Regions from separate parts of the Paraburkholderia sprentiae WSM5005 genome, predicted to be linked through region 1. Evidence: riboswitches for the same ligand, from Rfam matches in the RefSeq annotation. Region 1 holds a riboswitch; the other holds the start of a gene.
What was found. Region 1 has a riboswitch for glycine ahead of gcvT (glycine cleavage system aminomethyltransferase GcvT). Riboswitches for the same ligand answer to the same signal wherever they lie in the genome.
Positions count from the first base shown of each region.

Region 1 (14,598 bases):
ATCCGGATGGCAAGCCGATTCCGCTGATCGCCGAAACCGGTGGCCAGAATGCGATGATCGTCGACTCGTCGGCGCTGGCCGAGCAAGTCGTCGCCGACGTGCTGCAATCGTCATTCGACTCCGCCGGTCAACGGTGTTCGGCGTTGCGCGTTCTTTGTTTGCAGGACGATGTCGCGGACCGCACGCTCGAGATGCTGACGGGCGCGATGCGTGAGCTCGCGCTCGGCAACCCGGACCGGCTGTCGACCGACGTCGGCCCGGTGATCGACCTCGACGCCAAGCGCGGCATCGACGCCCACATCGCGGCGATGCGCGACAAGGGCCGTAAGGTTGAACAACTGCCGCTGCGGGACGGCGCGACGCAAGGCACCTTCGTGCCGCCGACGCTGATCGAGCTGGACAGCATCGACGAGCTGAAGCGCGAAGTGTTCGGCCCGGTGCTGCACGTGGTGCGCTATCGCCGCAGCCAGCTCGACAAGCTGCTCGAACAGATTCGCGCGACGGGTTACGGTTTGACGCTCGGCATCCATACGCGCATCGACGAAACGATCGCGCACGTGATCAGCCGCGCGCACGTGGGCAACATCTACGTGAACCGCAACGTGATCGGTGCGGTGGTCGGGGTGCAGCCGTTCGGCGGCGAAGGGCTGTCGGGCACGGGGCCGAAGGCCGGTGGCGCGCTGTATCTACAGCGTCTACTGGCGACGCGGCCGGCGGGTTTGCCGACGTCGCTCGCGCAGGCTCTGGTGGTCGAAGTACCGCAGACGGCGGAAAACGGCGACAATCCGGCGGCCGCGCTGACCGCATTGCGCGACTGGCTGATCGCCGAGCGCGAGCCGCAGCTCGCCGCGCGTTGCGATGGCTATCTGACGCATGTGCCGGCGGGCGCAACCGCGGTACTGTCGGGGCCGACCGGCGAGCGCAATACGTATACGCTGGGTCCCCGCGGCACGGTGTTGTGTATCGCGTCGACGGCGAGCGGCGCGCGCGTGCAGTTCGCCGCGGCGCTGGCTACGGGAAATCGTGCGTTGTTTGAGGGCGCGGCCGGTGAACAGCTGGTCTCGCAGCTGCCCGCGTCGCTGAAGGCGCACGCGAGCGTGAAGAAGAGCGCCGATGCGCCGTTCGACGCCGTGCTATTCGAAGGCGACAGCGACGAACTGCTCGCGCTCGTGAAGGAAGTCGCGAAGCGGCCGGGGCCGATCGTGTCGGTGCAAGGCGTCGCGGCCCGAGCGCTCGCGAGCGGCGACGAGGACTATGCGCTCGAGCGTCTGCTCACCGAGCGCTCGGTCAGCGTGAACACCGCGGCGGCAGGCGGCAATGCGAATTTGATGACGATCGGTTGAGCCAACCTCGGCGATCCATTCAATAGAACGGAAGCGGCACGGCGACCCCGAATCCGCTTCATCCACACCTGGTATCAAGGAGAAGCTATGCAACACAAAATGAAACAGCTGGCAGGCGCAGCTCTGGTTGCCGCAATGTCGCTGGCGGGGACGGCCAACGCTCAATCGACGGAAGACGTGAAGATCGGTTTCGCCGGTCCGATGACGGGCGCACAGGCGCACTATGGCAAGGACTTTCAGAACGGCATCGTGCTCGCGGTCGAAGAGTTCAACGCGACCAAGCCGGTGATCGGCGGCAAGCAGGTTCGCATCGTGCTCGACTCGGCCGACGACCAGGCCGATCCGCGCACCGGCACGACGGTCGCGCAGAAGCTCGTGGATGACGGCATCAAGGGCATGCTCGGCCACTTCAACTCGGGCACGACCATTCCGGCCTCGCGCATCTACGCGAACGCGGGCATTCCGCAGATCGCGATGGCGACCGCGCCGGAATACACGCAGCAGGGCTTCAAGACGACCTTCCGCATGATGACCTCCGACACGCAGCAAGGCTCGGTCGCCGGCGCGTTCGCGGTGAAGAACCTCGGCATGAAGAAGATCGCGATCGTCGACGACCGCACGGCTTACGGCCAGGGTCTTGCCGATCAGTTCGAGAAGGCAGCGAAGGCAGCGGGCGCGAAGATCGTCGACCGTGAATACACCAACGACAAGGCCGTCGATTTCAAGTCGATCCTGACCAAGCTGAAATCGACGAACCCGGATCTGATCTACTACGGCGGCGCGGATTCGCAAGCGGCACCGATGGTCAAGCAGATGAAGCAGCTCGGCGTGAAGGCGCCGCTGATGGGCGGCGAGATGGTCCACACGCCGACCTTCATCAAGCTCGCCGGCGACGCGGCGAACGGCACGGTGGCCTCGCTTGCCGGTCTGCCGCTCGATGAAATGCCGGGTGGCAAGGCGTACGTCGAGAAGTACAAGGCGCGCTTCAACGAAGACGTGCAGACGTACTCGCCGTACGCCTTCGACGGCGCAATGGCGATGTTCACCGCGATGAAGACCGCGAACTCGACCGACCCGGCCAAGTACCTGCCGGTGCTCGCGAAGACGTCGAAGCCGGCGGTGACGTCGGCCGACCTCGCGTACGACCAGCACGGCGATCTGAAGAACGGCGGTATCACGCTGTACAAGGTCGTCGATGGCAAATGGACGACGCTGCAAAGCGTGGGCGGCAAGTAATTTTTTGCTGACTGCCGTTGATGAAGAAAAGCCCCGCTTCGGCGGGGTTTTTCATTGGCTACGCGTTCGACGCGCTGTCAGGCCACGCGGGCCATCTTTACTCCCCGCGCATCTTCCTGCCCTGCTCACGAATCTGCTCCAGCGTCGCTGCGGGCGTGCTCGCTTCCTGCGGCATGCGAATCTCGATCACGGCCGGCAACTGCGATTGGATCGCGCGTTGTAACGCGGGCAGAAACGCCTCGGTTCGTTCAACGGTTTCGCCATGAGCGCCGAACGATCGCGCGAATGCCGCGAAGTCCGGATTCGTGAGGCCGGTGCCATGCACACGATGCGGATAGTGCCGCTCCTGATGCATGCGGATCGTGCCGAAGTGACTGTTGTTGACGACGATGAACAGCACGCGCAGGTCGTACTGCATCGCGGTCGCGAGCTCCTGCGCGGCCATCATGAAGCAGCCGTCGCCGGCGAGCGCGACCACCGCGCGTTGCGGATAGAGCGACTTCGCCGCGAGCGCCGCCGGCACGCCGTAGCCCATCGCGCCGCTGGTCGGCGCGAGCTGCGAGCGGAAGTGTCGATACGAGAAATGTCGATGCAGCCACGTCGCGTAATTGCCGGCGCCGTTCGTGACGATCGCGTCGTCGGGCAAGTGCGCGCGCAGCTGCTGGATCACTTCGCCCAGCTGCACGTCGCCCGGAATCGGGCGCGGCTTGCGCCATTCCAGATACGCGCGATGCGCTTCTTCGGCGGCACCCGCCCAGACGAGCTTGCCGGACGACGACGGCTTCAGCTCCGCCAGCATCGCCGCGAGCTCAGGCATGCCGGAGACGATCGGCAGATCGGCCGCATACACGCGCCCGAGTTCTTCCGCGCCCTGATGCACGTGCACGAGCGTCTGCCGGGTCTTCGGAATGTCGAGCAGCGTATAGCCGTTGGTCGTCGCTTCGCCGAGGCGCGGACCGAGCGTGAGCAGCAGGTCCGCGTCGCGGATGCGCTGAGCGAGCGCGGGATTGATGCCGAGACCGACGTCGCCCGCGTAGTTCGGATGGTCGTTATCCAAGGTGTCCTGGAAGCGGAACGCGAGGCCGATCGGCAACTGCCAGCTTTCGATGAATTGCCGCAGGTCCGCGCATGCCGCCGGTGTCCAGCCGCTGCCGCCGGCGATCACCATCGGCCGTTGCGCGCCTTCGAGCAGTTCGCGCAGCTTCGCGATCTGCGCGGCCGACGGCGACGCCGCCACGCGCTGATAAGCGGGCGCCCCGGGCACGGCATCGCAAGCGTCGCTCAACACGTCTTCTGGCAGCGCCAGCACGACCGGCCCCGGGCGGCCCGACGTCGCCGTGTGAAACGCATGGCTCAGATATTCGGGAATCCGCTTCGGGTCATCGATTTGCGCGACCCACTTCGCCATCTGACCGAACATGCGCCGGTAGTCGATCTCCTGGAACGCCTCGCGATCGAGATGCTCGCGCGCGCATTGGCCGATCAGCAGAATCATCGGCGTGGAGTCCTGAAACGCGGTGTGCACGCCGATCGACGCATGCGTCGCGCCCGGTCCACGCGTGACGAGCGCGACACCCGGGCGGCCGGTCAGCTTGCCGACCGCTTCGGCCATGTTCGCGGCCGCGGCTTCGTGACGACAGACGACCGTCTGAATGCGCGCGGTTTCGTCGTGCAGCGAATCGAGCACGGCGAGAAAGCTTTCGCCGGGGACGCAGAACACGCGTTCGACGCCGTGCGTGAGCAATGCATCGACGACGAGGCGTGCGCCGGTGGTCCGTGCGGTATCCGAAGCGGAAAAGGAAGATGAATTGGAAGCGGGAGCATTCGGCAGCGACATTGCGAAGAAGCCTCCTGGCAGTGCGTGAGTGCGTTGGGATGGAGCCGCATCGATCGAACCGGCGGCAGCGGCCGATGGGCGCTTCGACAGCTTACGCCGGGCACGCAGGCGCTGTCATGCAATGCAGCACCCAACCACTCAACACTCGACGATATTGACCGCGAGTCCGCCGCGCGACGTTTCCTTGTACTTGGTCTTCATGTCCGCGCCCGTTTCGCGCATCGTCTTGATCACCGAATCGAGCGACACGTAGTGGCTGCCGTCGCCGCGCAACGCCATGCGCGCGGCATTGACCGCCTTCACCGATGCCATCGCGTTGCGCTCGATGCACGGAATCTGCACCATGCCGCCGACCGGATCGCAGGTGAGACCGAGGTTATGCTCCATGCCGATTTCCGCGGCGTTCTCGACCTGCTTCGGCGTGCCGCCCATCACGGCGGCGAGCGCGCCCGCGGCCATCGAGCACGCGACGCCGACTTCGCCCTGGCAGCCCACTTCCGCGCCGGAGATCGACGCGTTCAGCTTGTACAGGATGCCGATCGCGGCGGCCGTCATCAGAAAGTCGATCACGCCCTGCTCGTTCGCGCCCGGCATGAAGCGCGTGTAGTAATGCAGCACGGCCGGAATGATGCCGGCCGCGCCATTGGTCGGCGCGGTGACGACGCGTCCGCCCGCGGCGTTCTCTTCGTTGACGGCGATCGCGTACAGATTGATCCAGTCGACCATGGACAACGGATCTTGCAATGCGCGCTCCGGGTTGCCCGTCAATGCGCGATACAGCTGCGGCGCGCGCCGCTTCACCTGGAAGGGCCCCGGCAAGTGACCATCGGCATCGGGATTGTTGATGCCGCACCCCCGCGCGACGCACGATTGCATCACGTCCCAGATTTTCAGCAGACCGGCGCGCGTTTCTTCTTCGGTATGCCAGGCGCGCTCGTTTTCCCACATCAGCTGCGCGATGCTTTTGCCGCTCGACGCGCACAGCGCGAGCAATTCGTTGCCCGTACGAAACGAATGCGGGAGTTGATCGACGGCGCTCAACACCTTCGTGTTGGGCGCGCCGGCCGTCACGACGAAGCCGCCGCCGACCGACAGGTAGGTCGACTCGCGTAGCGTCGCGCCTTGCGCGTCGAACGCGAAAAGTTTCAGGCCATTCGGATGCTCGGGCAGCGCCTGGCGATAAAACGCGATGTGCTCTTTCTGCACGAACGGCACCTCATGTGTGCCGAGCAGCGCGAGCTTGCGCGACACGCGCACGGCGTCGAGCCGTTGCGCGATCGTGCCGGGGTCGACGGTGTCGGGCGCATCGCCCATCAGGCCGAGCATCACGCCGCGATCGGTGCCGTGCCCTTTGCCGGTCGCGCCGAGCGAGCCGTACAGCTCCGCCTTCACCGATGCGGTGGTGTCGAGCAGCCCGTCGCGCTCGAGTCCCTGGACGAACATCAGCGCCGCGCGCATCGGCCCGACCGTATGCGAGCTCGACGGACCGATGCCGATTTTGAAGAGATCGAAGACGCTGACTGCCATGTACCACTCCCTGCTGGAAATAAAAAGTTTAGCGCGCCGGCAGCGGCAAACACACGGCGAGCCACGCGGGCGGCGTCGGTGCGAGCTGCAGCGCGACCGGCGTAAAGCGTCCATCGAGACGCGCCGCCAGGTGAAACAGTTCCGTCGCGTCCTTGGGATCCCACTGACCCGAATAACCGGGCAAGCCGGCCTCGCGACGTTTGGCATCGAACGGAACGTTCGAATGCACGAATTCCTGATGCGTCTGGCCGCCGGTAGCGAACGGCGCGAGCCAGTTCAGCGCCGCGAGCAGCGTCGCGCCGTTCGCGCCCTTCTCCTGCAGCCAGTTGCGGTTGTGGCGGCGCGCGGCGAGCGCGGCCGTCACAAGCGGTTGCAGATCGTACGTCACATAGTGCAGCGCGTCGCGTTCGCCGAAGTCGATCGTCGAGCCGTCCGGCGCAATGTTGTCGCCGATATGCTCGACGAACAGCCGCTGCGCGGCATTGATCATCTTGCGATTGTCGAGCGTGAACGCGGCCATCGCGATCAGCTTGATGCGGTGGCTTTGCCAATTGTTGCGAAACGTGCCCGTGAGCGGACGCGGCTGGGCGTCGATCTGCGCGATGTAGCCGTTCGCAAGCTTCGTCAGAAATGCCATCGCCGCGTTGCGCGTCTTCACCGGTAAGGCGCTCGCGGTCATGTCGTACGCGAGGATCAGCCCTTCGAAACGCGTTTCGTCGATCGGATTGAAGCTCGGCTGATAGGTCGTGACCCACGCATACAACAGACGGTCAACGAGCTTCAGGAAGCGGTCGTCGCTGGTCGCGCGCCACGCGAGCGCGGCGTCGCGCAGCAGGTCGAGATCCTGCTCCGCTGCGACGCTCTGGTCGTAGATGCCCTCGTGCGGCAGCGTGCCCTCCGTGTGCAATTTGGCCAGCGCGTGCGGCTGCTCGTTCAGACGCGCCTGCACGTTGGCGACGAGCGCCTTGACGCCCGGGTCGGCATTGGTGCGCTCGCTCGTTTGCAGCGCTGGCGCCGCGCAGAAATTCATCGCGGCTTGCGCCTCGCGCAGCGGCAGCAACGCGGCCGCGCCGGCCAGCAGCACCGCGTACGCGGATCGCCACACACGGGCGCCGGCCGCCGCTGCCTGGCTTTGCATCAATCGCACCTTTCGCGCCATGCGAAACTCCTCGTTAGGCTGATTCGGTGTGTGATGTTAGCCGGTTGCGGCTTTCAACGACAGAAACGCGCGCGGGCGCCCGCGCACCTTCACCGCGCGGCGCCGCCTGCTCACGCGAGCTGCGTTGGCGGCCGGCGGCGGGCGCTGCTTATTCGTAATCTGCGATCGGCACGCACGAGCAGAACAGGTTGCGATCACCGTACACGTTGTCCGCCCGGCCGACCGGCGGCCAGTACTTGTTCGCGATCAGCGTCTTCAGCGGATAGGCGGCGGTCTCGCGCGCATAGGCGTGCTTCCAGTCGTCGGCGATCACGACCGCCGCCGTGTGCGGCGCGTGCTTCAGCGGATTGTCCTCACGATCGGAGCGGCCTTCCTCGACCGCGCGGATTTCCTCCCGGATCGCGATCATCGCCTCGATGAAGCGGTCGAGCTCTTCCTTCGACTCCGACTCGGTCGGCTCGACCATCAGCGTGCCCGGCACCGGGAAGCTCATCGTCGGTGCGTGGAAGCCGTAGTCGGCGAGGCGCTTGGCGACGTCGTCGACGGTGATGCCACTCGTGTCTTTGATCGGACGCAGATCGAGAATGCACTCGTGCGCGACGAGGCCGCCGGGGCCCGAATACAGCACCGGATAATGCGGCGCGAGCTTGTTGGCGACGTAGTTCGCATTGAGGATCGCGGTCTCGGTCGCGGCGGCCAGATTCTTCGCGCCCATCATCGCGATGTACATCCATGAGATCGGCAGAATCGACGCCGAGCCGTAAGGCGCGGCCGAGACTGCGCCAATGCCTTGCGGCGCGCGCTCGTAGCCGGACGAAGTCTGGTTCGGCAGGAACTGCGCGAGGTGCGCGCCGACCGCGACGGGACCCACGCCCGGTCCGCCGCCGCCGTGCGGAATGCAGAAGGTCTTGTGGAGGTTCAGGTGCGAGACGTCGCCGCCGAACTGGCCCGGCGCGCACAGGCCGACCATCGCGTTCATGTTCGCGCCGTCCACGTACACCTGGCCGCCGTGCGCGTGCACGATCTCGCAGATTTCGCGGACGTTCTGTTCGAACACGCCGTGCGTCGACGGATACGTGATCATGATCGCCGCGAGCTTGTCGGCGTGCTGCGCGGCCTTCTTCTTCAGATCTTCGACATCGACGTTGCCCTGCGCGTCGCATCCCACGACCACGACCTGCATGCCGGCCATCTGCGCCGACGCCGGGTTCGTGCCGTGCGCCGAAGCGGGAATCAGGCAGACGTTGCGATGCGCTTCGCCGCGCGACGCGTGATAGGCGTGAATGATCAACAGACCTGCGTATTCGCCCTGCGAGCCCGCGTTCGGCTGCAACGATACCGCCGCATAGCCGGTCGCGGTGACCAGCATCTGTTCGAGCTGATCGATCATCTTGCGATAGCCGACGGTTTGCTCGGCCGGCGCGAACGGATGCATCTGACCGAACTCGGGCCACGTGACCGGCAGCATTTCCGAGGTCGCGTTCAGCTTCATCGTGCAGGAGCCGAGCGGGATCATCGAGCGGTCGAGCGCGAGGTCCTTGTCGGACAGGCTGCGCAGATAGCGCAGCATTTCCGTTTCCGAATGGTGTCGATTGAATACGTGATGCGTGAGGTACGCGCTCGTGCGTTCGAGCGCGGCCGGCACCGACGCGCTGTTCGATGCGCTCAGTGCCGAATCGAGCGCGTCGACTTGCGGCACCTCGCTGACGCCCGCGGCCTGCGCGAATATCGCGAGCAGATCGGCGAGATCGCCGCGCGTGGTGGTTTCGTCGACTGACACGCCGACTTGCGCGTCGCTGACGCGGCGCAGGTTGATGCGCTTCGCTCGCGCGGCGTCGTGCAGCGCTTGCGTGCGCGCGCCGCTATTGAACGTGAGCGTGTCGAAGAAGGTCTCGTTCGCGAGCGTGTAGCCGAGTTGCTTCGCGCCTTCGGCGAGCAGCGCGGCGACCCGGTTCACGCGCAGCGCGATCGTCTTCAGGCCGCGCGGGCCGTGATAGACCGCGTACATGCTCGCCATGATGGCGAGCAGCGCCTGCGCGGTACACACGTTCGAGGTCGCCTTCTCGCGGCGGATGTGCTGCTCGCGCGTTTGCAGCGCGAGGCGCAACGCGGAGTTGCCCTGCGCGTCGACGGTCACGCCGACCAGGCGCCCCGGCATCTGCCGCTTGAATTCGTCGCGCACCGCGAGGTAGGCGGCATGCGGTCCGCCGAAGCCGATCGGCACGCCGAAACGCTGGGTATTGCCGACGGCCACGTCCGCGCCCCATTCGCCCGGAGGCGTGAGCAGCGTCAGCGCGAGCAGGTCGGCGGCGACGACGACATGGCCGCCCGCCGCGTGGATCGCTTCAGTCAGCGCGCGGTAGTCGCGCACGTCGCCGTTGACGCCCGGATATTGGAGCAGCACGCCGAACGCGTTGGCGTTGGCGGCTGCATCGGCCGGGCCCACTTTGACTTCGATGCCGACCGGGGTCGCGCGCGTCTTCACGACTTCGATGGTTTGCGGCAGCACGTCGTCGGCAACGAAGAACACGTTCGATTTCGGCTTGCCGACGCGTTGCAGCAGCGTCATCGCTTCGGCGGCGGCGGTCGCCTCGTCGAGCAGCGACGCGTTGGAGATCGCGAGTCCGGTCAGGTCGGTGACCATCTGCTGGAAGTTCAGCAGCGCTTCCAGACGGCCTTGGGAAATTTCCGGCTGATACGGCGTGTACGCGGTGTACCACGCCGGATTTTCCAGCACGTTGCGCAGGATCACCGTCGGCGTATGGGCGTTGTAATAGCCCTGGCCGATGTAGGAGCGGAACACCTGGTTCTGGTCCGCGAGCTCGCGCAGCGCGGCGAGCGCCTCGGCTTCGCTCTTCGGTTGCGCGAAGGGGCCGAGCGGCAGCGTTTCGGTGCGGCGGATCGTCTTCGGGATGACGGCGTCGATCAATGCCGCGCGCGACGCGAAGCCGAGTGCTTCGAGCATCGCTTGCTGGTCGGCCGCATCCGGGCCGATATGCCGTTCGGCGAAGGCGTCATGCACTTCGAGCGCGGCGAGCGAGAGAGGAGTGCGGTTCATCAGACGATCCGGGTGTTCGAGCTTCATGGGTGGTCCTGGCGGCGCGGCGCGCGCCGTTTTGCGAGCGCCGCGCCTGGCGGTTAAAACGGAAGGTGAATCAGGAGCCGATCGACTTCGCGTACGCGTCGGCGTCGATCAGACGCTCGAGCGACGCGTCGGCGGTCGGCTTGATCTTGAACAGCCAACTGTCGTACGGCGCGCTGTTGACCGTGTCCGGCGAGTCGGCGACGGCTGTGTTCGCTTCGATGACTTCGCCCGAAACCGGCGCGTAGATGTCGGAAGCGGCCTTCACCGATTCGATCACGGCGACGGTATCGCCCGCGGTCACGGACTTGCCCAGTTCCTGGACTTCGAAGAAGACGATGTCGCCGAGCGCTTCCTGCGCGTGGTCGGTGATGCCGACCGTCAGCGTGCCGTCCGCTTCGGTGCGGACCCATTCGTGCGATTCGGTGTATTTCAGATCGGCCGGGATGCTCATCGGGATGCTCCTGAACGGTATGTTCCGTAGTGATTGAATTTAGGGGGCGTGCGCCGGCCGCTTAGACCGCCAGCACCTTGCCGTTGCGCACGAATGGCAGTTTTACCACGCGTGCGGGGCAGGCTTTGTCGCGAATCCGGACGTGCACGGTGTCGCCCGGCTGCACGCCTTTCGGCACGCGCGCGAAGGCGATCGATTCCTGCATGGTCGGCGAGAACGTGCCGCTGGTGATTTCGCCGTCGCCGTGCGGCGTGACGACCTTCTGATGCGCGCGCAGCACGCCCGCGGCCTTGCCGTTTTCCTTCAGCAGGACCAGGCCGACGAACGCGGCGCGCGAGCCGTCGGCTTCGAGCCGGCTCTTGCCGACGAACTCGCGCGGCGAGCTCAGGTCGACGGTCCATGCGAGGCCGGCGTCGAGCGGCGAGATATCGTCGTCCATGTCCTGGCCGTACAGGTTCATGCCGGCTTCGAGGCGCAGCGTGTCGCGGGCACCGAGACCGGCCGGGCGCACGCCATGGGCGGCGAGTGCGTTCCACAGCGTTTCGACGTGGTTAGCCGGCACGATGATCTCGAAGCCGTCTTCGCCGGTATAGCCGGTGCGCGCGACGGTCAGCTCGCCGAACGGCGTGCTGTCGACGCGTGCGGCGTTGAACGGTTTCAGCGCTTCCGTCGCGGCGCGCGCTGCCGGCACGGTTTGCCAGACTTTTTCGCGCGCGTTCGGGCCTTGCACGGCGACGATCGCCAGATCGCGGCGCGGCGTGATGGTGAGGCCGAAGCCGCCCCCCGCATTGAGCCGGTCGAACCAGGCGATGTCTTTGTCGGCGGTGCCGGCATTGACGACCACGCGAAAGTGGTCTTCGCCTAAGTAATAGACGATCAGGTCGTCGATCACACCGCCGTTCGGATGCAGCATGCAGGAGTAGAGCGCGCGGCCCGGCGTTTGCAGCTTCGCGACGTTGTTGGCGAGCGCGTATTCGAAGAACGCGCGCACTCGATCGCCGGCGAAGTCGACCACGCACATGTGCGACACGTCGAACATGCCGGCGTCGGTGCGCACCGCGCGATGTTCGTCGATCTGCGAGCCGTAGTTGACGGGCATGTCCCAGCCGCCGAAGTCGACCATGCGGGCATTGAGCGCACGGTGAGCGGCGTGGAGCGGGGTGTGTTTGAGTTCGGTCATGGGGCCTCGGGCGTCTCGCGAAACAAAAAGGCCATGCGGGGCAACGCGTCGCGGCGCGATGCCTGCGAGCGTGGTCCTGCATGACCCCTCTGTCCTCGATACCTGAGAGATTGCGCTGCCGTGACGTGCTCAATGAGCTCGATCCGTCACGGTGAAACGCGCGCCCCTTCGGTGGGCAGCCTGCCTGCTGTGCACGAAATGCACGCGGATGGCTACTGCCGCTCTCCAGAGTGCGAAAAAACCGCCGCAAGGCGGGTTCTTTCGACGCGGTCGGTCCTTTTGCCTGAGAGTTTGCGGGTGTGCCCCTTCGGCGGCGCGGCCTGCGATTTTTCGCCGGCCGGCGCGCTCTCCCGACGCGTGCGGCGAATTTACGCGACGGGCCGGGGCTTGTCAAATGAAGGGCCCGCGAGCGGTGTGGAGGCGGCTGCGGCGGTTCGGGGCGTCAAAAGGAAGAGCGCGGACCGCCGGTTCCGCGCTTGTCTGTTGCATCTCCCAACGCTATGCGTCAACGCATGATGAGCGGTAGTGGATGCTCACTTGCTAGCTCGTTTGCCGACTCGGTTTTGCGACTTACCCGGCGGCTCACTCGCCGATCGCATGAGCCGCGTTGTCCAGCTCCTGGTTCAGCACGCGCTGTTCTTCCGCGGACAGACCGCCCCCGTGCTGGGCGGCCATGTCATGCGCTTCCTGACGGATCGTCTCGAGACGGTGATGCAGCGCGGCGCCTTGCGGCGGCGGGTAATAGCCCTGATCCACGCGGTTATCGATACGGTGCGCCAGATTATCGATGCGGCCGTCGACCTGATGCAGGCGTTTATCCGCGATCTGCTGGACAGTGGGCCCCGGATGCGGCGCTGGCGGGGGCGTCACCACGCAGGCGGCGACGGAGCCGAGCAGCGCGCATGCGGCGAGGGCACGGATGATTCGAGACATGGATTCTCCGGGAGTCGTTGTCGTATTGGTTGCTACCGGCTAGGAACGGATGAGCAGGAACGCCCGCTGACTCGGCAGCAGGCGAATTTGTAACGTTATGTTCCTTTCTGGAACGTCAGGAAGGCCCGCACCGGCGGCATTCGCGGCGCGAAAGGCCGCCTCGTTTTGTGACTCACGGAGCGGATGGCGGGGCGAGGCTCAGCGAATGCGCTCGAACGGCAGCCGCACGCCCTGCTCGGAGCTGCGCGCGGCCAGTTCGATGATGGTCATGACATCGACTGCGTCGCGCGCGCGGATCGGAAACGCGATGCCGTTCTGGATCGCGTCGGCCAACGCAACATAGAAGCCGGCGTACTCGCCGTTGCGGGTCGGCAATTCGCGCTCGACTTCCTGGTCGCCTTCGAGCACGCGCAGTACGCCGGAGGCATTGCCGGCGCCGAAGCCTTCGTCGCCGGGGCGCAGACCGGCTTTCAGCTGATCTTCCTGGGTGTCGAGCCCGTACTTCACGTAGCTGCCGCGCGTGCCGTGGATTGCAAAGCGCGGTCCGGGCAAGGCGGTCAGTGCGCTTGCGTGCAGCATGACCTCGAACTCGTCGTAGCCGAGCTGAATGTGCACGTAGTCGGGGGCGCTCGCTTCGTCGCGATGTGAGCGCACCGTCGCCGCCACCGTGTTCGGTGCGCCGAACAGGGCGAGCGCCTGGTCGATCAGATGCGGTCCGAGATCGAACAGCAGGCCGCCACCGCGCGTCACATCCTCGCGCCAGCGCTGACGCACCCCGGGCCGGAAGCGGTCGAAATGCGACTCGTAGTGTGTGACGCGACCCAGTTCCGCGCGTGCGAGCAGATCGCGCACAGTCAGAAAGTCGCCGTCCCAGCGGCGATTGTGAAAGGGCGCGAATAGCTTGCCGCGCGCGAGCGCGATATTGGAAAGCGTATGGGCGTCGGCGGCGCTCAGCGTGACCGGCTTGTCGACGACTACGTGCTTGCCCGCTTCGAGCGTGCGGCGCGCGAGGTCGAAGTGCGTGTCGTTCGGGGTCGCGATCACGATGCAGTCGATGTCGTCGAGCGCGAGCAGCGCGTCGAGATCAGCGACGATTTTCGCGTGCGGATAGTCGGCGCGCGCGCGCTCGGATTGTCCGGTCGCAATTGCGGCGACGCTCGCGCGTCCGCAATGTTCGATCACCGGTGCGTGAAACGTCGCGCCGGCGAAGCCATAGCCGATCAATCCAATCTTCAGCGATGCAGACATGCGAGTCTTCCTGGGGCGAGCGGCGCGCCGTCTTGCCACCGCGGCGGCGGCGCGCAACCTCATTATTGTGGCATTGGTGGGCCGGGCTCGGGGCTCGGCATTCGGGCGGCCTTGCGCGCAGTCTGTCGGGGCGTCCGGTCCATCGAGGCATCCATTGAGGATGTCCATGTTAACATCGCACCTCTCGCGCGCATTGCGCCGCGCAGCATGTCCCGGGCCTTCGGCCGGCGCCTCCCGCCAGTCCGACCTCAGCGGCCTTCAACCGTAATACCCATCCACAAACGATGTCCGCAGGCCTGAATCCCGCTCAAAGTGAAGCGGTCCGTTATCTCGACGGGCCCTGTCTCGTGCTCGCCGGCGCCGGCAGCGGCAAGACGCGCGTGATCACGCAGAAAATCGCGCATCTGATCGAAGCGAAGGGCTTCGAGCCGCGCCACATCGCCGCCGTCACGTTCACGAACAAAGCCGCGGCCGAGATGCGCGAGCGCGTCGGCAAGCTGCTCGAAGGCAAGACGCTGACTGCGCCCGGCAAGGAAGGCCGCAAGGTGCCCGTGAACCAGCTGACGGTGTGTACCTTCCACTCGCTGGGCGTGCAGATT
Region 1 is NZ_CP017561.2:3,532,297-3,546,894, reverse strand. Features, by position in the region: gene putA (trifunctional transcriptional regulator/proline dehydrogenase/L-glutamate gamma-semialdehyde dehydrogenase) at 1-1,343, shown strand, start outside; gene BJG93_RS16255 (branched-chain amino acid ABC transporter substrate-binding protein) at 1,431-2,579, shown strand; gene BJG93_RS16250 (thiamine pyrophosphate-binding protein) at 2,677-4,416, opposite strand; gene BJG93_RS16245 (L-serine ammonia-lyase) at 4,555-5,943, opposite strand; gene BJG93_RS16240 (alginate lyase family protein) at 5,972-7,102, opposite strand; gene gcvP (aminomethyl-transferring glycine dehydrogenase) at 7,251-10,187, opposite strand; gene gcvH (glycine cleavage system protein GcvH) at 10,258-10,638, opposite strand; gene gcvT (glycine cleavage system aminomethyltransferase GcvT) at 10,700-11,818, opposite strand; glycine riboswitch at 11,898-12,057, opposite strand; glycine riboswitch at 12,079-12,181, opposite strand; gene BJG93_RS16220 (hypothetical protein) at 12,401-12,751, opposite strand; gene BJG93_RS16215 (oxidoreductase) at 12,950-13,999, opposite strand; gene BJG93_RS16210 (UvrD-helicase domain-containing protein) at 14,284-14,598, shown strand, end outside.

Region 2 (14,598 bases), on a different replicon from region 1:
CCAGTTCGCCACCGATAACAGCGACAGGACGCGGCGCGGCGATATCGGGACACCACGCGCGCCCCACGAGCACAGCCTGCTCCAGATCGTGAGGCAACGCGGAGCGGTCATTCAATGGCATCTATCTTTCTCCAACCTGGTATGCGTTATTGCCGAGCATCCGTGCGGTGCACGCTCTACGTATGCCGGACACCCGCGGCTCACATAATTGCGCTGATTTGCCAAGGGACGAATTCGTTTTGTCCGTAACCGTGCTGCTCACTGCGGGAACGTTTCCCGGAGGCCACGTCGAGCAGCAGTTGGAACAGCACTCCGCCGAGTTGCTTGATCGTTGTGTTCCCTTCCAGCACTTCTCCGCAGTTCAGGTCCATATCGTCGGACTGACGTTGCCACAGTGCGGTATTTGTCGCGAGCTTGACCGATGGCGAGGGCGCGCAGCCATAAGCCGAACCGCGTCCTGTCGTGAAGCAGATCAGGTTCGCACCGCCAGCCACCTGGCCGGTAGCCGACACCGGGTCGTAGCCAGGCGTGTCCATGAACACCAGGCCGCGCGCCTTAACCGGCTGGGCGTATTCGTACACCTCGATAAGGTTCGTCGAGCCTGCCTTTGCAATGCCGCCTAACGATTTCTCGAGGACGGTCGTCAAGCCGCCGGCCTTATTGCCCGCCGACGGATTGTTGTTGATCTGCGCCCCTTGCCGCTGTGCATACGCTTCCCACCACCGGATGCGATCGACCAGCCTCTGTCCCACTTCGAGCGTTACCGCGCGGCGGGTCAACAAGTGCTCGGCGCCATAAATCTCCGGCGTCTCCGACAGAATCGCAGTACCGCCGTGCCGCACGAGCAGATCGACGGCTGCACCCAGTACGGGATTGGCCGTGATGCCCGAATATCCGTCCGACCCACCACATTGAAGGCCGACGGTGAGATGACTTGCCGAAACCGTTTCCCGCTTAACGTCGTTCGCGTCGGGCAACATCTGCCGAACCTGTTCGATACCCTTTGCAATTGTCAGGGTCGTGCCACCGGTGTCCTGAATCGTGAAGGTTCGCAACCGGTCGTGTTCTTTGAGCCGCTGGGTTTCGAGCAGCCGAGAAATCTGGTTCGTTTCACAGCCCAGGCCGATAACCAGCACGCTCGCGAAGTTGGGATGGCACGCATAGCCGCCAAGGGTGCGCTGGAGGATCGCGAGACCGTCGCCTTCGGAGTCGATGGCGCAACCCGAACCATGGGTGAGCGCGACGACGCCATCGACGTTCGGAAACGCGGCCAGCGCGTCAGGATGCGTGTCGCGGCGGAAATAGTCGGCAATGGCTCGCGCGACCGTCGCCGAGCAATTCACCGAGGTAAGGATGCCGATGTAATTGCGCGTTGCCACACGGCCGTCTTCACGCACAATGCCACGAAATGTCGCGGATTCAGTTGACGGGACGGTGGCACGTACGCCCTGACTGAATGCATAGTCACGGGCGAATTCGCCCATCGCAAGGTTATGAGTGTGAACGTGCTGCCCCGCGCGGATCGGCTGACTCGCAAAGCCGATGATCTGGCCATAGCGGTGTACCGCTTCACCTTCATCGATGTCGCGTGTCGCCACTTTGTGGCCGGGCGGGATCAATCCCGAGACCGTGACCGCTTCCCCATCCAACACCGTGCCGGACATAAGCTGATCGAGGGCGATGACGACATCGTCAGCTGGATCGACTCGAATGACGCGAACCGGTCTAACCGCGGCCGATTCAACGGACTTGCCCGCAACAGGGGACGACATGGAACTACTCCTTCGTTTCTCAATGCGTGAGAACAGTTTCAGGGCCGGCCGCGCCGCGTCGCGCGTGACGCGCCAAGCAGCCGTGTTCAAGCGACGCTTCAGCCAGCGCTCCACGGCGTCTTGCAGCGCGTGTACTCCAGTTGATAGAGCGTGGCGTCCGGCGCAATCGCAGCGGCCCCGGGCAAAGCAGCGAGCCCGGCAGAGAAAGCGTCCACTGCTGTGCGGACATAGTCGGCGCGGCATCCTTCGATCATCACGATCCATGTCGGCACCTCGGTGCCTTCCGAACGCGCCTTCTTCTCGGCGGTTTCCACCTTGCTGACGGCCTCATCGGCCAGACACAGGTGCACGCCCGTGATGCCCCGCCGATCGGCGAGCGGCGGCAAGACCTGCTGACGCAATCCCTTCACGACATCGGCCCGCGCCGCCGAAGGCACATCGAAGCGCACTGTCATGAGACTGGCGCCCTGCCCCACACCGTCGGAATACGCCACATGGCAGATCGAGCGGGCCACGCTGCGAAACGAGGCGACGACCTGCTTCGTCCATGGCGTCGGTGAATTGAGCCGAAGCAGATAGTCCTGCGCGCCAAGCACCTCCACGGTGTCGGCTTCATACAGATTGAAGTACTCGGGGCCCGCATCCAGCGCAATATAGCGCCGGCCGCGCCTGAACCCAGGAATCCCGGCGCGTTCCGGCATGTGCTCGCGGTTGTGCCACTCGTAGAATTCATCCTTCGCTTCCGGCAGCAGGTCATGCCAGATTGCGACGACGCCCGTTCCAGCAAGGCTCATATCTCCTCCTCCTTCTTCAGGTTCAATCGTTTTATCTTGCCAACGGATATTCGCCGCGGCCCCATGCCGCGCCAAGCGAATCCGCGTACGGCACGACCTTCTGGCGCTGCTCGCCGAGTCCGCTGCCGCCGAGGGTCATGGTGTCGCCCGCTTTCAGAAAGATGGGCGGCTTCTGACCGAGACCGACGCCGGGAGGCGTCCCGGTAATGATGACGTCGCCAGCCATCAGTGGCATGAAGCGGCTGAGATACGCCACGATATGCGCGACGTTAAAGATCATCGTGCGTGTGTTGCCCGTCTGACGACGGGTGCCGTTGACGTCGAGCCACAGGTCGAGCACCTGCGGGTCGGGCACTTCATCACGCGTCACGAGCCACGGGCCGAGCGGCGCAAAAGAGAAGCCGCTTTTGCCCTTGGTCCACTGACCTTCGCGTTCGAGCTGATACGCGCGTTCGGAAACGTCATTGGCAAGGCAGTAACCCGCCACATGATCGAGCGCGGCGGCTTCGTCGATCTGCCAGGCCGGTTTGCCGATTACCACGCCCAGTTCGACCTCCCAATCCAGCTTTTGCGCATCTGCCGGCAAGATGACGGGATCGTTCGGACCGCTGATCGAACCCGTATGCTTGTTGAACACGACCGGTTCCCGCGGGATCGGCGTATCGGTTTCAGCGGCATGATCTGAGTAGTTCAGACCAATGCAGACGAGGTTACGGACATTGCCGATACAGGCGCCGAGGCGCGTGCCCGCTTCCACGACGGGCAGGCGATTCAGATCGAGTTCGCTCAGCTTCGCAAGGGCCGCAGGCGAAACAGTCGTTCCGTCGATGTCGTCGACGACGCCGGTCAGATCGCGGATCGCGCCGCTTGAATCGATGACACCGGGATGCTCCTGACCAGCCTGGCCGAAACGGACGAGACGCATTTGAATACTCCTATCAAGACGAAAAAAGTATCGGCAACGTGCCGAGATCACCAAAGCCGATATGCAATTCACAACCAATCGGCAACTCGAGCACGCCCGCGTAAGAGCCCGTGATCACAGCCTGGCCGGCATGCAATCCAAGCCCGCGGACGCGGAGAAAATTGACGAGCCACACGATCGGCGCGAGCACGCTGCGATCAGGGTGGCGGCCAGCAAAACTGACCGTGTCGTGTCCGGCGCGAGTCAGACTGATGGGGAATTCGATCGGGAGATCGGCCGGCGTCGCGCCCTCGGGCAATTGAACGCGCGGCCCAATGACAAGACCGGCGTTGAACAGACCGTCTGCCAGCAATTCAGGGAACGTCAGCGATTCTGGATGCGCATAGCGACTGCCCAGCAGTTCGAGCGCGAGGTGAACATTCCCGAGAGCGTCGAGCACCTCCGCTTCGGCATACGCTTCACGCCGAGGCGGCAGATCGCGAGCCAGCACACAGGCGAGTTCGGGCTCTGCCCTTACACAAGACTGCGCAAGCCTGGCGTGAATGCGGCATTGGGCGCCTCGATAGATGACGGCGTCATAGATTGGCGCAGCGATGAGCTTGCCCGCCGGCGGCAGCGCGCATTTCCACGCGCCAGTCTGCCAACCGAGCTGATCGCCCACCTTTTGCTGGATCGCGAAACCCTCGTCCACATTCGTGGGCCGCAGTTCGATGGGAAGGCGCTCCGCGAGCGTGCCTTGCCGGCGCGCCGTGACCAGGATACGTGCTGTGTGTTCATCGAACGCGGTGAGTCGCTCGAGAGCCTGATCTGCTCCCTGCGTGTTCATGCCGCCTCACTCACATGCGCACCGACGCTCTGGCGCGGCCATACGGCACCCAGTTTCGCGGACGCTTGTTGCAATAGCGCGTAAAAGGCCTCGTAACGCTCCGGCTGAACCCGCGTGACCGGTCCGGCAATACTCATGGTGCCCACCACCACATCGTCAGACAGCGAACGCACCGGCACGGCCAATGCGACGACGCCCGGCTCGGCCTCTTCAACGACAAGACCATAGCCACGCTGCCTGGTCCGCTCCAACTCCGGAATCAACTGCTCGACGCTGGTGATGGCCTTCGGCGTCCATGCGCCGGCGGCGGACGCTTTCCCCAGTCCGCCACGCAGGGCGTATTCGATCGCCTGGTCGTTCGGCATTCCAGCCAGCCACACCTTGCCCACCGAGGTGGCGTGCAAGACGATGGGACTGTGCATGGACGGCGAATACATCAGGCCCGGTGCCGCGCCCTGGGACGCTGCCAGCCACGCGAGTGTTCCTTCGTTGACCACCGTCAGCCGGACCAGCTCGCGGCACTGGGCGGCGACTTCGTCAAGGATCGGCTGCACCAGGCCCGGCAGACCGAGCCCATGCAGGTACCGCTGACCGAGCAGGGACAGCTTCAAGGTCAAACGGTACTGCGACGTCTGTTCATCCTGTTCCGCCCAACCCTGCTCGCACAGTTGCGCAAGCACCCGATGGGCGGGGCCCTTCTCCAGCCCGAGTTCGGCGGCGATATCGGACATACGCATCCAGCGCGCCTCACGTGCGAGCAACTCGATCGCCTGCAGCGACCGGTCAACTGCTCCCTTGACAACTCTCATAATTGACGTAACATGGTTCTTAGTGGAACGGTGTTACAACAATAGACAAACAGCACCGGAAAGTCAATCACGATGGAGACAAGCATGAATCGGAACACCCGGGTTAAGCCTCACGGCAAGCGCCAGTCGAAGATCGCCGCGGCCAGCGGCTGGATCGGCTCGGCGCTGGAGTACTACGACTTCTTCATTTACGCAACTGCGGCGTCGCTGGTGTTCCCGCAGCTCTTCTTTCCGTCTGATAGTCCAACGGTCGCCATCATCGCCTCACTGGCAACCTTCGGTGTCGGCTATATCGCCCGCCCGGTGGGCGCCGTCGTCCTCGGCCACTGGGGCGACCGCCATGGCCGCAAGACGGTGCTGCTCCTCTGCATGTTCCTCATGGGCTTTTCAACGATGGCCGTCGGGGTCCTGCCAACCTATAAGCAGGTCGGCATCTGGGCGCCGGTGCTGCTCGTGGTTCTTCGCCTCATCCAGGGCTTCGCGGTCGCCGGGGAGCTCTCCGGCGCCAGTTCAATGATTCTCGAGCACGCACCGTTCGGTCGGCGCGGCTACTTCGCGAGCTTTACCCTCCAGGGGGTGCAGGCCGGACAGCTCATGGCGGCAGCGATCTTCCTGCCTCTCGCGCATTTCATGCCCAGGGACCAGTTCACCTCCTGGGGCTGGCGGATTCCGTTCCTGCTCAGCATTGTCGTTCTCATCGCGGGCTACATCATTCGCCGCAAAGTCGATGAGACCCCGGCGTTCGCCGAGGAGCGCGTGCATGGCGAAATTCCCGCCTCGCCAGTCGTCGAAGTGCTCCGGCAGAGCTGGGACGATGTCGTGCGCGTGGTCTGCATGGCGCTTACCGCCGTAATCGCCCTTGTCGCCGCGGTCTTCGGCACCGCCTACGCGGTTCAGCCGGCGTACGGCATCGGCTTCCCTCCCGGCATGTATCTGTGGATCCCTGTTCTGGGCAATATCTGCGCAGTGATCCTGATTCCCTTCGTCGGCAACCTCTCGGACAGGATTGGTCGCAGGCCGCCAGTCCTTGTCGGCACCCTCAGCGCTGGACTGCTCTCGTTCGTGTATCTGTACGCTATCAGCATCCATAACGTGTGGCTGGCGATGGTTCTCTCGGTGCTCATGTGGGGCATCGCCTATCAGGGCTTCAACGGCGTATTCCCGAGCCTGTTCTCCGAACTGTTCCACACACGCGTGCGTGTGTCCGGGATGGCCATTGGGCAGAACGTCGGGACGACGCTGTCCGCGCTGCTCCCGGCATTCTTCGTCGCGGTCGCGCCCCCCGGCTCCGCCAATATTCCACTGAAGATCGGAGCCCTGACATTCGGCATCTGTGTCGTGGCCGCGATCGCCGCCTTTACCACCCGCGAGACGTACCGGGTCCGGCTCCACGATCTCGGCGACCGCAACGCGGTCCCTGTACCCAAAGGCGAATACGATCGTCTGCGCGTCGAGATGTTGCGTGAGGCGACCGGAACAGCCGACTCACAGGACCTGACGAACCAACTGCGCTCCTAGCCGAAAGCAGGGGCCATATCGGCAGCAACCGCCCGGCGCAACTTACGCTGTTCGGACGAGCCGGGCAGGAACACGCGGCTGCGGCACTCGCCAATATCTGATGCCACACAGGAGAAAGACACATGCACAACCAAAGTACGCCACGTTACGATGGCCCGCGCGAACTCGCGCAATCCCTGACTCCATTCGCACGTGTGAGCGCATCCGCAGCCGTCTGGAACAAGGAAGGGCTGCGCGCGGACTCCGAGTATCGCGACCTCGGACTCGCCGCGGTGACCAACGGTCGCATCGGCGCCAAGCACATTCGCGCACTGACCCCGTTCACCGATGCCACGGGCTGGCATTGGCACGACATGACTGCGCACTATCTGTATGTGCTGCGCGGATCGGTGACGTTCCGTTTCGCCGGCGTAGAGGGCGATGTGACGCTCAACGCCGGAGACGACCTCTCGCAACCCGCCGGCGTTCCGCACAATGTGATCTGGCGCTCCGACGACCTCGAAGTCATCGAGATTAACGAGCCCGCTGTCTACGGAACATGGGATCTCGCCGAAGCCCCGGCACCCTGGAAGTGAGCAGTACGCGATGACTGCACCTTCCGTCAACATCGGACATGAGGCCACAATGCATCCACATATCACGGGAAGAACGCGACTTTACGGGTTAGTGGGCGATCCGCTGACGGCAGCCAAGTCGCCGCAACTGCTGAACCAGATTTTTATCGAACAGCGCGCGGACGCAGTCTGCGTTCCGTTTTGGGTCAAGGCGGAGGATCTGTCCGCATTCGTCGCCGGCGCACGAGCGTTACGCAATCTTTCCGGCCTGCTGGTCACGATGCCTCATAAGCAACGGATGCTGGACTATGTCGACGAACTCCATCCCACTGCTTCCAGGGTCGGCGCACTCAACGTGATACGTTGCGAAGAAGATGGACGCTGGGTGGGAGCCATATTCGATGGTGTCGGCTGTGTGCTTGGCATGCAATGGGAAGGCAATCATCCGGCGAATAAGTCCGTTCTTCTCGTCGGTGCCGGAGGCGCAGGCAGGGCCATCGCATTTGCCGTCGCGGCGGCGGGCGCCCGAACGTTAACGCTATCCGACGTCGACGAGCAGCGGGCTGCCGATCTCGCGAAATCCGTTGCTGCCGAAACCGGTTGCATCACGCATTCCGGACCTCCCGACCCGCACGGTTTCGAAGTCGTGATCAATGCCACACCGCTCGGCATGAACGCGAATGACGCCATGCCTGTCAATCCCGAGCGGCTCGCACCCGGCACCATCGTCGTAGACATCATCAATGCGCCAGAGCCGACGCAGCTTCGCCGCGCCGCGCATGCGCGCGGCTGTCGTACCCAGGACGGGGGGCCGATGCATGAAGGGCAGGCAGTGCATGCCCTACGCTTCCTTGGGTTCGATTACCGCCCTGCTGGAAGGTCAGCACCAGACGACGGCGTGCTTTTCGCGCCTGCAACGAACGCAAGTCGTTAATGCCCTAACGCCTCTGAGAAAGCGCCCGGAATCGACAGTTTTACCAGTTTGAATGGAGGGAAGATGCGATGAACAGTTTCAACGTTTCCACATTGGTATGTGCGGCCAGCTTTGATGCGCGCATCGCGCAAGCACGGAGTCGATTCGTCGACGGTGCGAAGGGAGAACACGCATGAAAGTCGCATTGCTGGAGGCCAGCCATTGGCATGTCCCACTCTATCTCGATGCGCTCGAGGCGCCCGGTATCCAGGTGGTAGCCGTTTCAGATGCGGAGCAAGTAAAAGGACAGGCAATTGCCGCGCGCTTTGGGAGCACGTTGTACTCGTCGGCGTATGAGTTGCTCGAGCGCGAGGACGTCGATTTCGCGTTTGTGTTTGGGCGGCATTCCGAAATGCCGACGCTCGCGGAGGCGGTGATCGAACGAAAAATTCCGTTCGCGCTGGAGAAACCCTGCGGCGTAAACATGTCGCAGGTCACGCGGCTGCGAAAACTGACGGAGGAAGCCAATCTTTATTGCGCCGTACCGTTGATCTTCCGGATGAGCGAGTTGCTCGGCGCACTGGAGGATGCAGAGGATTGCATACCGTCGGACTTCAACTACATGTCGTTCCGTTTCATTGTCGGTCCGCCTGGTCGTTATGAAGCTGCAGGCGCGGGTTGGGCGCTCGACCCGGTGTTTTCCGGAGGCGGATCCACGATCAATGTCGCGACCCACTTCATCGATCTCTTCAGATTACTGACCGGTAAGGAGGTCGCGCGAGTCTCCGCCACCATGAACTCCCGAACGCATCGAGGCGCCGTCGAGGACTACTCGTTGCTGACAATGCAAACCGAAGACGGCGTGATCGGGCTTGTTGAGACCGGATACAGCTTTCCCAGTACTCAAGACGAGCAGCGCGAATTCTCCTTCACCCTTTCATCCGATCGTATGTACGCGAAATCGGGCCCCGACCGGATCGAGATTCGCGACCGGAACAATCTTGCCGCCGGCACTCGAAGTCGCCGTCTCCAGTTAGAGACTGACATTTACTACCCACTGTTCGTCAAGCGGGTACTTGCTGAATGCCGCACAGGTGCAAAGCCGATCGCGTCATTGCGCGACGCCGAGGCGATGATGCAGGTCATGGATGCGGCCTACGCTTCTGCTCGGCAGGGCGGTGCGCTTCAGACTCTTGAATCGATTTCCGGGTAATCCAGGCCATCGGATTGCGTCGCACGCCTATGCCGCTAACGAGATATTGCAATTGGCCGATTATCCTGCACCGAAGGAAGGCGACTGGATCGCGCGAGACTTCCGTTTCCACACCGGGGAGGTGATGCCGGAGCTGCGGCTACACTACCGAACCATCGGCGACCCGTCCGGCGAGCCGGTCCTGGTCCTGCACGGCACGACGGGCACAGGCGCCAGCATGCTGACGCCCGCCTTCGCGGGAGAGTTGTTCGGGCTGGGACAGCCGCTTGATGCCAACAACTATTTCATCGTTCTCCCGGACGGAATTGGAGCCGGCGGATCGTCCAGGCCGTCGGACCGACTGCGCACGCGGTTCCCGGCGTACAACTACGACGACATGGTGCTCGCGCAGTACAGGCTCCTGACCGAGGGGCTGGGCATCAGGCACTTGCGCCTGCTGATCGGCAACTCGATGGGCGGCATGCACGCATGGATCTGGGCGGTGCGATATCCGGACTTCATGGACGCGCTGGTGCCGATGGCGTCGCAACCGACCGAGATGTCCGGCCGCAACTGGATGCTGCGCCGCATGCTCACCGAGATGGTCCGCGACGACCCGGAGTACCTTGATGGCAATTACGCCAGCCCGCCCCGCTCCTTGCGCATTGCCAGCGCGTTCTTCGCGCTGGCCACCAACGGCGGAACGCTGGCCTACCAGAAAGCGGCTCCGACAATGGAGTTGGCCGACAACTTCCTGGACACCCTGTTGGCCCAGCCTTTCAGGTTGGATGCCAACGACTTCTTATATCAATGGGGTGCCTCGCGCGGCTATAACCCGGCGTCCGGCTTGGAGCAGATCCGGGCTACGGTGCTCGCCATCAACGCGGCCGATGACGAACGCTATCCGCCCGAGACCGGTCTGATGGAGCGCGCGATGCAGCATGTGCGCCACGGCCGGGTGCTTTTGATCCCTGCCAGCGAGGATACGTGCGGCCACGGCACCACCGGCCTGGCTCGTTTTTACAAAGCTGAGCTGCAGGAACTGCTGCAATCAGCCCCACGCCGCACCTCCAGGTGATGCTGACCGGACAATACGGCGCCCCTACGTCCGGCGCCTCGCTATTGAGCTGGACCTACACAACATGTCTTTCGAGCAACGACCATGTTCCGTTCGGCGACGCGGCGTTGCTGTCGCCGTGCGGCGGCCGAACGTGACGCTGACGCTGCTCTCACGTCGGCCTTGAGCGTCCGCCCGATGGTCTTGTCGCTGCGGTGCTCGTTTTGGCCGTTCAGTGGATCAAGCGAGCTGGCGCTAAGGCCCGTTGCGACACAGAAGCGCAGCGGGACGACTGGAAGCGTCCGCTTCGCAGTCCGAAGTGAATCCCCGGCGCGTTAAAAAAAGTGGCGCTGCCAGGGCACCCTAGACTATCGGTTGTCGGTGTGACGAGTCAGCCCCATTGCATAAGCGTGAGCGCCGCTTGTCCTGCCGGCGCGCCGCGACGAGAAGGCGTGCTGCGTGTTCATCGAAACCGGTGAGTCGCTCGATAGGCTGATCTGCGCCCGGCATGTTCATGCCGCCTCATTCTCATGCGCACCGACGCTCTGGCGCGGCCATACGGCACCCAGTTTCGCGGACGCTTGTTGCAATAGCGCGTAAAAGGCCTCGTAACGCTCCGGCTGAAACCGCGTGACCGGTCCGGCAATACTCATGGTGCCCACCACCACATCGTCAGACAGCGAACGCACCGGCACGGCCAATGCGACGACGCCCGGCTCGGCCTCTTCAACGACAAGACCATAGCCACGCTGCCTGGTCCGCTCCAACTCCGGAATCAACTGCTCGACGCTGGTGATGGCCTTCGGCGTCCATGCGCCGGCGGCGGACGCTTTCCCCAGTCCGCCACGCAGGGCGTATTCGATCGCCTGGTCGTTCGGCATTCCAGCCAGCCACACCTTGCCAACCGAGGTGGCGTGCAAGACGATGGGACTGTGCATGGACGGCGAATACATCAGGCCCGGTGCCGCGCCCTGGGACGCTGCCAGCCACGCGAGTGTTCCTTCGTTGACCACCGTCAGCCGGACCAGCTCGCGGCACTGGGCGGCGACTTCGTCAAGGATCGGCTGCACCAGGCCCGGCAGACCGAGCCCATGCAGGTACCGCTGACCGAGCAGGGACAGCTTCAAGGTCAAACGGTACTGCGACGTCTGTTCATCCTGTTCCGCCCAACCCTGCTCGCACAGTTGCGCGAGCACCCGATGGGCGGGGCCCTTCTCCAGCCCGAGTTCGGCGGCGATATCGGACATACGCATCCAGCGCGCCTCACGTGCGAGCAACTCGATCGCCTGCAGCGACCGGTCAACTGCTCCCTTGACAACTCTCATAATAAGACAGGCATGAATCGGAACACCCTGGTTAAGCCCCACGACCAGCGCCAGCGGAAGATCGCCGCACCAGCGGCTCGATTGGCTCGGCATTGGAGCATTACGACTTCTTCATCCATGCGACTGCGGCGTCGTTGGCGTTCCCGCCGATCTTCTTCCCGCCTGACAATCCAACGGTCGCCATTATCGCACCAAGCGGTGAAGTTATCGCACCGTATGGCCTCCAAGGCGGACAGCCAGGGGCAGTGCATCACTACACCATCGAACAGGGCGGCGAAACTGTCACGCTAGGCAGCAAAGACGCCAACGCGACGCTGATGCCCGGAGCAGTGCTGACGCTGCGTTCAGCGGGAGGAGGAGGCTTTGGCGATCCGAGACTGCGTGAGCCGTCCCTCGTGAAACGGGATCTCGACTATGGCTACGTAACCGGTTAGCTGCGGGTTATGGGTGTGCTGACCGGCCAGCGTGGGGCCGGTATTGCCCCGGTCTGGCCGGTACAGAATGCGTTGAAAGTTTCACCTCGATACCGAATAACCCAAAAGTTCGTACGACGCCAAGAGTCCGCCGGTCATCCAGAGTCTTCATTTGCCCGCGTACCAGTAACCGGGCCAAAGACGATTCCTGCTCGGCGCTTGCGCATCAAACGTCAAACGGCAAACCAAGTTATTGGATGCTTGTAGCGGCCCGCGTTGTCATGTAACGTCATGCGGTTCCACCTATGCAGCACGGGAGAGATCGTTCAGTGAGCGACGCCGACGGAGCAACCGCCCCGGAAACTCTCAGGCAAAAGGACTGTGCTGCAGGAACATCTGGAGAGTGACGCTGCGTGCGTCCACCGAAGGGGAGCCTGACCTTGTCGGCCGGGCGAAACTCTCAGGTACAGGAACAGATGGGGCATCAAACGCCGGAGGCCGTCTTGCGCGAAGCATCGCGATCGCAGCCAACCGGGGATGCTCAACTCGATCTGGACCATCTTATGTCACGAATCGCCATTATCGGCGCCGGGATCACCGGCGTCACGACCGCTTACGCCCTCGCCCGCCGCGGCTTCAATGTCACCGTCTACGAACGCCATCGCTATGCGGCGATGGAAACCTCGTTTGCGAACGGGGGACAGCTTTCGGTCAGCAATGCGGAGGTCTGGAACCATACGGCCACCGTCCTGAAAGGACTGCGCTGGATGCTGACGCGCGACGCTCCGCTCCTGTTGAATCCGTCTCCTTCATGGCACAAGTATTCGTGGATGGGCGAATTCCTGCGGCAGATCCCGAACTACCGCGTGAATACCATCGAAACGGTACGCCTCGCGCTGGCCGCACGCGAGCATCTCTTTTCGATTGCGGAGCGCGAAGACATCCAGTTCGATCTGGAGCGCCGCGGCATCCTGCATATCTATGCGCATCGCAAGGACTATGACGCCGCCGCGCGAGTGAACGTGCTGCTGCGTGAAGGCGGCCTGGATCGTTATGCCGTCGGCGCGAACGAAATTGGTCTCATCGAACCGGCGTTGCAGGGCCAGTTTTACGGCGGCTTTTTCACACCGTCCGATTCGACGGGCGACATTCACAAGTTCACGCGCGGTCTGGCCGACGCGTGCGTGCGTCGCGGTGTCGAATTCCGTTACGACACGTCGATCGACTCGATCAAGCAAGGCGGTGACGGACACTTCACCATCGACGCGACGAACGCGGGTGCACGGAACGTGGACGTTTTCCAACAGATCGTCGTTTGCGCAGGTGTCGGCAGTCGCGCGTTCGGCGCCATGCTGGGCGACCGCGTCAACGTCTATCCGGTGAAGGGTTATTCAATCACCGTCTGCCTCGACGACGAACAAAGCCGCCGCGCGGCGCCTTGGGTCAGCCTGCTCGACGACAAAGCCAAGATTGTCACGAGCCGGCTCGGCGTCGATCGTTTCCGCGTGGCGGGCACGGCTGAAATCAACGGCTTCAGTCGCGACATTCGTGCGGACCGCGTGACGCCGCTGGTCGAATGGACCCGCCGCCTGTTCCCGGAAGTCTCCACCGCGCGGGTCATTCCATGGGCGGGCCTGCGCCCTATGCTGCCACGCATGTTGCCGCGAGTCGGACGCGGCAAGCGCCCAGGCGTTTTCTACAACACGGGACATGGCCATCTCGGTTGGACCCTGTCCGCCGCAACGGCGGAATCGCTTGCGCAGGCGATCGAAACTTGAACTAACGAAGGCGTCGATCTCGAAGCGGTCAATGTCCAATGGCGGCCGCTTCGATCGCGCAGCGCTTTGACACGCCTGCTGCCTCGTCGCGGCAGTGGTTCTTTCGGACAACGCAGCAGCCCTGCCCGGCATTCTTTCCTTCCGCAACGGCGTCGGCGCTTCAGGCTATCCATCGCCGGCTACGTGTACATTTTATTCAGCACTTCCATCTCTTCGCGGATAACCGGACGCGCTATCTGTGCAAATGCACTTACCAGGCGGGTCTGAGCCTGGTAGGGCGGGAACAGCAGCGCAACCTCGCTCGGTATATTCACCGCGAAGGGCCGCACCTCGATCCCTCCATTAACAAACTCATCGCGAGCTGCTAGCGGGTTGACCAGACTGATGCCCATGCCTGTGCGCACCAACGCGCACACCGACGAACCAAGACTTGCCTCCGCGACGATCTGACGAGACACATGCCCGGCCGCGAATACATCGTCAATCGTGGATCTGAGCGCGCTTTCTCCGGTGGGTGCGATGAACCGCTGATTTGCGAAGTGCGCGGGTTTCAGCCTGCGCAGGCGGCAAAGTGGGTGGTCTTTCGGCAGCACCGCGACGCACCGGAGAGTCGCGATCGTCTCGCGGCGGATGTGAGGCGCATCCCCGGTGAGCAGAGCCAGTCCCGTATCGCAGAAGCCGGAGCGGACCCACTCTTCCACATTCACCGCGTTGCCAGAGTG
Region 2 is NZ_CP017563.2:479,016-493,613, reverse strand. Features, by position in the region: gene BJG93_RS30825 (fumarylacetoacetate hydrolase family protein) at 1-121, opposite strand, end outside; gene BJG93_RS30820 (UxaA family hydrolase) at 201-1,772, opposite strand; gene BJG93_RS30815 (hypothetical protein) at 1,871-2,566, opposite strand; gene BJG93_RS30810 (fumarylacetoacetate hydrolase family protein) at 2,598-3,491, opposite strand; gene BJG93_RS30805 (2-keto-4-pentenoate hydratase) at 3,505-4,317, opposite strand; gene BJG93_RS30800 (IclR family transcriptional regulator) at 4,314-5,126, opposite strand; gene BJG93_RS30795 (MFS transporter) at 5,211-6,644, shown strand; gene BJG93_RS30790 (cupin domain-containing protein) at 6,767-7,219, shown strand; gene BJG93_RS30785 (shikimate dehydrogenase family protein) at 7,269-8,132, shown strand; gene BJG93_RS30780 (Gfo/Idh/MocA family protein) at 8,305-9,324, shown strand; gene BJG93_RS30775 (alpha/beta fold hydrolase) at 9,305-10,381, shown strand; gene BJG93_RS30770 (IclR family transcriptional regulator) at 10,873-11,685, opposite strand; partial or broken gene BJG93_RS30765 (MFS transporter) at 11,698-11,909, shown strand; gene BJG93_RS30760 (hydantoinase B/oxoprolinase family protein) at 11,892-12,119, shown strand; glycine riboswitch at 12,402-12,490, shown strand; gene BJG93_RS30755 (D-amino acid dehydrogenase) at 12,662-13,876, shown strand; gene BJG93_RS30750 (LysR substrate-binding domain-containing protein) at 14,056-14,598, opposite strand, start outside.
Region 2: linked by a shared signal. The riboswitch ahead of BJG93_RS30755 (D-amino acid dehydrogenase) and the one ahead of gcvT (glycine cleavage system aminomethyltransferase GcvT) in region 1 are both predicted to bind glycine.